DNA from 3 places in the Vreelandella sp. H-I2 genome. Region 2 is predicted to be linked to each of the others. Evidence: predicted binding sites of a transcription regulator. Region 2 holds the regulator's gene; each other region holds the start of a gene.

Region 1 (2,267 bases), on a different contig from region 2:
ATAACGAATGGTTAGACGCCTTGGCCCACAGCACGACAACCGAATCAATGAAAGCATTAAGTAATATTCGTGATGCAACACGAACTATATTAATGCTGTTGGAAGACGTGCTGAAGCGTGCCTCCAGTTTAGAAGCTGGACGCGATAGTTTGACCCGGTTACTTAACCGCAAGTTTCTATCCGTGGTGCTTAGTAGAGAAATTGAACTAGCGCGCCACTCTGAGAAGTGCTTTGCGTTGCTCATGGTTGATATCGATCATTTTAAGTCGATCAATGATAACTATGGTCATGATGCCGGTGACAACGTACTTCAACAGGTAGCTAGTATCTTAGACCGTTCCACTCGAGGGGGAGATTATGTATTCCGGATGGGAGGTGAAGAATTCCTGATCATACTGGTTGATACCGACCAAGACGGTAGTCGGCTATTTGCTGAACGCCTGCGCCAAACGGTAGCAAAAGAGCCAATGCTTGCCGCAGCAGATACGTTAATTAAGGTGACTGTTAGTGTAGGAGTCACTATGCACGATGGCTATCCTGACTACCAGCGCTCTATGCAGCGGGCTGACCAAGCCCTTTACCAAGCGAAACGCAGTGGTCGTGACCGAGTCGTGGTGCAAATGGGTTAAGCCCGGCGAGTGCTTTAATTGTCAATCAAGTATGGGGATTGTCGATTAGGGTCTGCACTCTTTCCTATTATTTATTCCTATTATTTACTTTGCTTCTATTTTAATTAATGACAGCTCTTTATGACATCACAAAGGTGGAGCTTTTAAGCGCTACCTTGTGGTGCAAGCTGCTTTCATATTGCTCTATTTTGGTGCTTCAAAAGAGTAATACGGACCACTCTCAGTATCTTGACTCTGTATAACGGTCGCAGAACTTAGTCTTTCACCATTTTGGCGCATTAATTGCACTGCTTAGCTAACGGCTTACTGAAAGGAAGCGATAGCTAATTATGATGCAATGCGATATCGCAAAATCTCCCCTTGCCTCTGGCCACCGCTTTGATCAAGGCCGCCACTGGGCGGCTTCGTTGGACCTGCGTTTTGCCCCGCGCGACGGCGTTACCCGCATGGTACAGGCGCGCCACCAGGGCCCGCTGCGGGTGCAACGGCCGTTTTACCCGGAAGGCCGGAGTGAGGCGTGCCATGTGTACGTGCTTCACCCACCAGGCGGGCTGGTGAGCGGCGATGCGCTCACTGTTAGCGCTCATGTCGAGGGCGGTGCCCATGCGCTACTTACAACGCCTGCCGCCAATAAACTCTACAAAGCCGACAGCCAGGGCGTGGCATGGACTCAGCACACTCGATTAAGCGTTGAGAATGGCGCCACGCTGGAGTGGTTGCCCCAGGAGACTATCGCCTTCGATGGCTCGAAAGGCGAGCAGCGCACCCATATCGAGCTGCATGGCAGTGCCCGCTGTCTGGGCTGGGAAGTGATGGCGCTGGGGCGCCCGGCGAGCGATTTACCCTACCTTTCAGGCCGCATTGAGCAACACTTCCGCTTAACCTTGGACGGCAAGCCGCTGTGGTTAGAGCGCCAACCGTTAGACCCACTTCACCCACGCTTTGCTGGGCGCTGGGGGCAGGGCGGCGCCACGGTGCAGGCCACGCTCTGGACGGTAGGCATTGTCGATGCGCCTGCGGCTATCGAGGCCCTACGTGAAGCGCTGCCGGATAACCCGCGCTGGGCGGTGACCGTCCGCCACGGTGTCCTGCTGCTGCGCTATTTGGGCAACTCACGTAATGAAGCCTGGGCTTTATGCGAACAGGCCTGGCAGCTACTGCGCCCTCGGTGGATCGAGCGAGAAGCCCATACGCCGCGTATTTGGCTAACCTAATTTGGTATCACTCTGGAGAGACGCCCCATGGAATTAACCCCAAGAGATAAAGACAAGCTGCTGCTGTTCTCTGCTGCTCAACTGGCGGAGCGTCGTAAGGCGCGTGGTTTAAAGCTCAACTACCCCGAAGCGGTGGCGCTGATCAGCTTCGAGATTATGGAAGGTGCCCGGGATGGCCGCAGTGTGGCCGATTTGATGAGCTACGGCCGCGAGATTCTTAGCCGTGACGATGTGATGGAAGGCGTGGCTGAAATGGTCGACGAGGTGCAGGTGGAAGCCACCTTCCCTGACGGCACCAAGCTGGTCACTGTCCACACACCTATCAACTAGTTTTCAGCAACCAGGAGAGCGCCTGATGATTCCCGGTGAGTACCAATTAAAAGAGGGTGATATCGAACTGTGCGTGGGGCGTGAGCGAATTAGC
Region 2 (2,267 bases):
TGGAAATCGCTCGCTCACTAGCGACAGAGCCTGCCTTTATTTTGCTAGATGAACCTTTTGCTGGCGTAGACCCAATTTCGGTAGGCGAAATAAAAACCATCATCCGTGCGCTAAAGCAGCGCCATATTGGTGTGCTAATTACTGATCACAATGTGCGTGAAACACTCGATATTTGTGACATCGCCTATATCGTGGGTGATGGACAAATCATCGCTAGCGGCTCCCCAGATGCCATTCTCACAAACCAGAAGGTGAGAGATGTTTATTTGGGTGCTGACTTTCGTCTGTAAGGCTTTTTTTAATTCTAACACTTCTTTTTGGCCTCTAAATAGTGGTCTACAATGACTTTGCCACCAATGGCATGCTTATTGCACTTGCACCTAATCCTCACTCGCACTAGTGTGGAGGATTCTGAATAACGAGTGGTTCTCAGATGGTCATGAAAGCTTCTCTACAACTGCGTATCGGCACACAGCTGACCATGACACCTCAGCTGCAGCAGGCCATCGCCCTGTTACAGCTATCAACGCTGGACCTTCGTCAAGAAATTCAGCAGGCCTTAGACGCCAACCCCCTGTTGGAACAGGAAGATGAATTTAGCGAACAGGCCGTCAGCGAGCCTAAAGAAGAAGAGTGGTCCGAAAGTATTCCCACCGAATTATCAGTAGATAGCGACTGGTCAGATACCTACCAGGATATCGGCAGTCACGGCGCCAGCAGTAGTGAAGGGCCCGACTTTGAGCGTCAGGCTGCCGGCCAGAGCCTTCATGGGCACTTGCTATGGCAACTGGCGATGACCGATTTTGGCGCGCGTGAACAGCAGGTCGCGGAAAGCTTAATCGATGCGTTAGACGCTAACGGCTATATAACCCAACCGCTCAATGACATCCGCGAAGGGCTTCGCACTCAAGGCATTGACGGACTTAGCCAGCGTGAAATAGAAACCATCTTGCTCAAGCTCCAGCAGTTTGAGCCAACGGGCATTTTTGCCCGCGACCTGCGTGAATGCCTAATGCTGCAGTTGGCGGCCCTTCCTGATGATACCCCGCTGCTGGTCCCCGCTCGCCGCTTAGTGCGACAGTTTCTTGAAGCGTTGGGCAAAGATGACATGCGATTGCTAAAACGCCGACTGGGCCTTGATGATGACCAGTTGGCGGATGTCATTTTGTTAATACGCAGTCTTGATCCACGCCCAGGCAGCGCCTATGGCGATACCGACGACAGCTACGTAACGCCGGATCTCGTCGTACGTCATGACCATGAAGGCTGGCATTTAGAACTCAACCCCGAGGCGCTGCCACGGCTGCGGATACAACCTGACTATGCCAGCTTGATAAAGCGTGCAGACAAAAGTCAGGACAACCAGTTTCTTAAAGAGCACCTTCAGGAAGCTCGCTGGCTGATTAAGAGTCTTTCAAGCCGCAACGATACGCTGCTACGTGTTGGTCGTGAAATTATCACACGACAAATTGGCTTTTTAGAGCATGGCGAAGAAGCGATGAAACCCTTAATACTCGCCGATATCGCCGAAGCCGTGGAAATGCACGAGTCAACTATTTCACGGGTGACCACTCAGAAATATATCCATACACCTCGGGGCGTTTTTGAGCTCAAATATTTTTTCTCAAGCCAGGTGAGCGGGCAGGATGGCGACAGCCACTCCAGTACGGCTATCCGCGCACGGCTCAAGAAGCTGATCCAAGAAGAGCCGCCTGGCAAGCCGCTTTCGGATAGCCGCTTAGTCACGCTATTAGATGAGGGGGGCATCCAGGTGGCACGTCGCACGGTGGCCAAATATCGCGAAGCGATGGGCATTCCCTCCTCCAGTGAACGGCGCCGTTTGCGCTAGCACTCGTTAACGTCTCAGGGAAACTCTCGACAAGGGCTTTGCAACGCGGCAAAAAGGGTTACAATCGAAGTACAGTCCGATGGATAAGGAGTACGTCAATGCAAGTTAATATCACTGGTCATCACGTAGAACTGACCGACGCCTTGCGTGACTATGTCAACGAAAAGCTTGAACGTGTAGAGCGCCATTACGACAATATAACCACGGTGCAAGTCACCTTATCAGTGGAGAAGGAGCGCCAGCATGCTGCCTGTACACTGCATGCTGCAGGCGCTGACTTACATGCCGAAGCCATAGACAGTGATATGTACGCCGCTATTGACGCACTAGCGGACAAAATTGACCGTCAACTCGTTAAACATAAGGAAAAAGCACAAGCTCGCGCCCAAGGCGCAGGTGTGCGTTAATTCAATGACGT
Region 3 (2,267 bases), on a different contig from region 2:
ATATTTGCCTTTACGTGGGCCTAGCACAATCACCCCTGCTAGCGCCGCTGCTGCACCGGCAAGGTGCACAATGCCTGAGCCCGCGTAATCGGAGTAACCGACTTCAGACAACCAACCGCCGCCCCAAGTCCAGTAGCCAGACACAGGATAGATAAACGCAGTCATTACCACCGCAAAGGCCAGAAAGGCCCACAGTTTCATGCGCTCAGCCACGGCACCCGACACAATCGACATGGCGGTAGCGACGAACACGACCTGGAAGAAGAAGTCAGAACGCATTGAGTAGTAGGGGGCGTCATCGCCGCCTGCGGTCACCGCATCAGCACTATTCTCAGCGCCAATCAAGAAACCCAGATTAGGTAAAAAGCCACCAGCACTGCTGGAGTACATTATGTAGTAGCCCACCAGCAGATACATGGTGCAGGCAATCGCAAACAGCGCGATATTTTTGGTCAGTATTTCAGCGGTGTTTTTGGAGCGTACCAGGCCCGCTTCCAACATAGAGAAGCCTGCGGCCATCCACATCACAAGCACGCCGCAAATTAGAAAGTAGAACGTATCGAGCGCGTAGCTCAAATCAGCTAACTCATTCATAAGGTGTTCCCCGTTATTCTATGAGAAGTTATACGTAAAAGACGGCGCTGCAGCCTGTTCGCGTGGCGTCCGTTATACGGCGTCAGCGCCGCGCTCACCGGTGCGGATACGAATCACGTCTTCCAGTGGCGTAACAAACACCTTGCCGTCACCAATTTTGCCGCTGTTGGCTGCACTACAGATGGCATCCAGCACGCTTTCTAAACGCGCATCGTCCACGGCCACTTCCACTTTTACCTTGGGAAGAAAGTCGACGACGTATTCTGCGCCACGGTACAACTCGGTATGCCCTTTCTGACGGCCAAACCCTTTCACTTCAGTAACCGTAATGCCCTGAACGCCGTTGTCGGCGAGTGCCTCACGAACATCGTCGAGCTTGAATGGCTTGATGATAGCGGTGATGAGTTTCATCCCGGATCTCCCCTGCTGGATAAGTCCTGCTAGATTGGTAGCGGCACAGCCGCCAGAATAAGCACCTGAACCGATAATGCGCATACTGTGCCAGCTGACTTTTTTTTGATTAAAAATCAGTTAATTAAGAAATAATCCAAAGTCCCTTTCCACGCTCACTCTCATCAAACCAAACTCCAAAACACCGCTATTGCACCAAAAAAGAGCAACATAAAATGTTGACTGCTCTATTCCGATGCAAACCACTCGCTAAACAGTAAAACCATTCGACGCATGCGAATTTGCCAACTGTTGCGTATCCTTACGGGTAAGCGTTTTTATATATTCATTTAGCGAGTAATTAAGGAGAGAGCAGCTATGGCCCCTCAAGACCGCATCAGCCGGCTGGCCCAGCAGATTGGCGACCGTTTACAGAACGCCTCGCAGGCGCCGGAAGATATTCAAAAAGGCGTGCAGCAAGTTGTGCGCGGTGCGTTTGACCGCTTAGAACTTGTTTCAAGGGAAGATTTCGATATTTTAATGGACGTATTGCAGCGCACGCGTTCGCGGGTAGAGGCGCTAGAGCGTCAGGTTGCTAGCCTTGAAGCCGCCGTTGAGGCCTCCGCGCCAACTACAACGGCCACGCCTTTTGAAGCTGAAGCCCCACCGGTTCCAGAGCCGCATGAGCCGGTATCAGATGCAGCAGAAGAGAAGAACAAACCCGATAACGCTTAAGCTTCATTTGCAGCAGCAATACGGCGATGGCCTATTGCTGCACGCACCTCAAATTAAATACGAATCACTATCGTTGACTTTGTTTTTCGTGATGATACTCTCCGCCTTTGATTTCCTTACCGTCTGCGGATTGTTTACTATGCACGCCCCTTCATTTTCAAACCTGTCTTTTGCAAAGCTGCCTTTTACAAAGCCGTTTTCTTCGCCGTCGTTTGTTTCACTATCGAGTCTTATTGGCACCGGCCTGTTACTGAGCTTCTCCAACGGCGTTTTCGCCCAAAACACTGCCTCTGGTACTGCGTCTAGCGCCAGCGCCGACGACACCATGGTGGTCGTTGGGTCGCGTACCCCCAGCCAGATCAGTCAGATTCCGGGTGCTGTATGGGTAATAGATAAAGAGATGCTGCAACAGCAGACCCGGAATGGTGCAGACCTAAAGACAGCATTGGGGCATCTGGTGCCGGGGCTGGACCTGGCTCCTCAAGGGCGCACCAATTATGGGCAAAACATGCGTGGCCGGGGCGTGCAGGTGCTCATCGATGGTGTGT

Evidence for each region. Region 2 encodes sigma-54, which starts transcription at its own class of promoters, with help from an activator protein. Its sites were predicted from a motif close to TGGCACNNNNNTTGCTNT; they were not measured.
Region 1: ACUVOF_RS18530 (urease accessory protein UreD) is a predicted target of sigma-54. The motif match lies at 901-918, and genes of this name have one in related genera.
Region 3: ACUVOF_RS18825 (P-II family nitrogen regulator) is a predicted target of sigma-54. The motif match lies at 1,081-1,098, and genes of this name have one in related genera.

What each region holds. Positions count from the first base shown of each region.
Region 1 covers NZ_JBRAMC010000008.1:64,983-67,249, reverse strand. Annotated here, with positions in the region: gene ACUVOF_RS18535 (diguanylate cyclase) at 1-629, shown strand, start outside; gene ACUVOF_RS18530 (urease accessory protein UreD) at 959-1,843, shown strand; gene ureA (urease subunit gamma) at 1,871-2,173, shown strand; gene ACUVOF_RS18520 (urease subunit beta) at 2,199-2,267, shown strand, end outside.
Region 2 covers NZ_JBRAMC010000005.1:396,990-399,256, reverse strand. Annotated here, with positions in the region: gene lptB (LPS export ABC transporter ATP-binding protein) at 1-290, shown strand, start outside; gene ACUVOF_RS14965 (RNA polymerase factor sigma-54) at 434-1,849, shown strand; gene hpf (ribosome hibernation-promoting factor, HPF/YfiA family) at 1,948-2,256, shown strand; gene ACUVOF_RS14955 (PTS sugar transporter subunit IIA) at 2,261-2,267, shown strand, end outside.
Region 3 covers NZ_JBRAMC010000008.1:128,160-130,426, forward strand. Annotated here, with positions in the region: gene ACUVOF_RS18820 (ammonium transporter) at 1-594, opposite strand, end outside; gene ACUVOF_RS18825 (P-II family nitrogen regulator) at 667-1,005, opposite strand; gene ACUVOF_RS18830 (accessory factor UbiK family protein) at 1,363-1,719, shown strand; gene ACUVOF_RS18835 (TonB-dependent receptor) at 1,859-2,267, shown strand, end outside.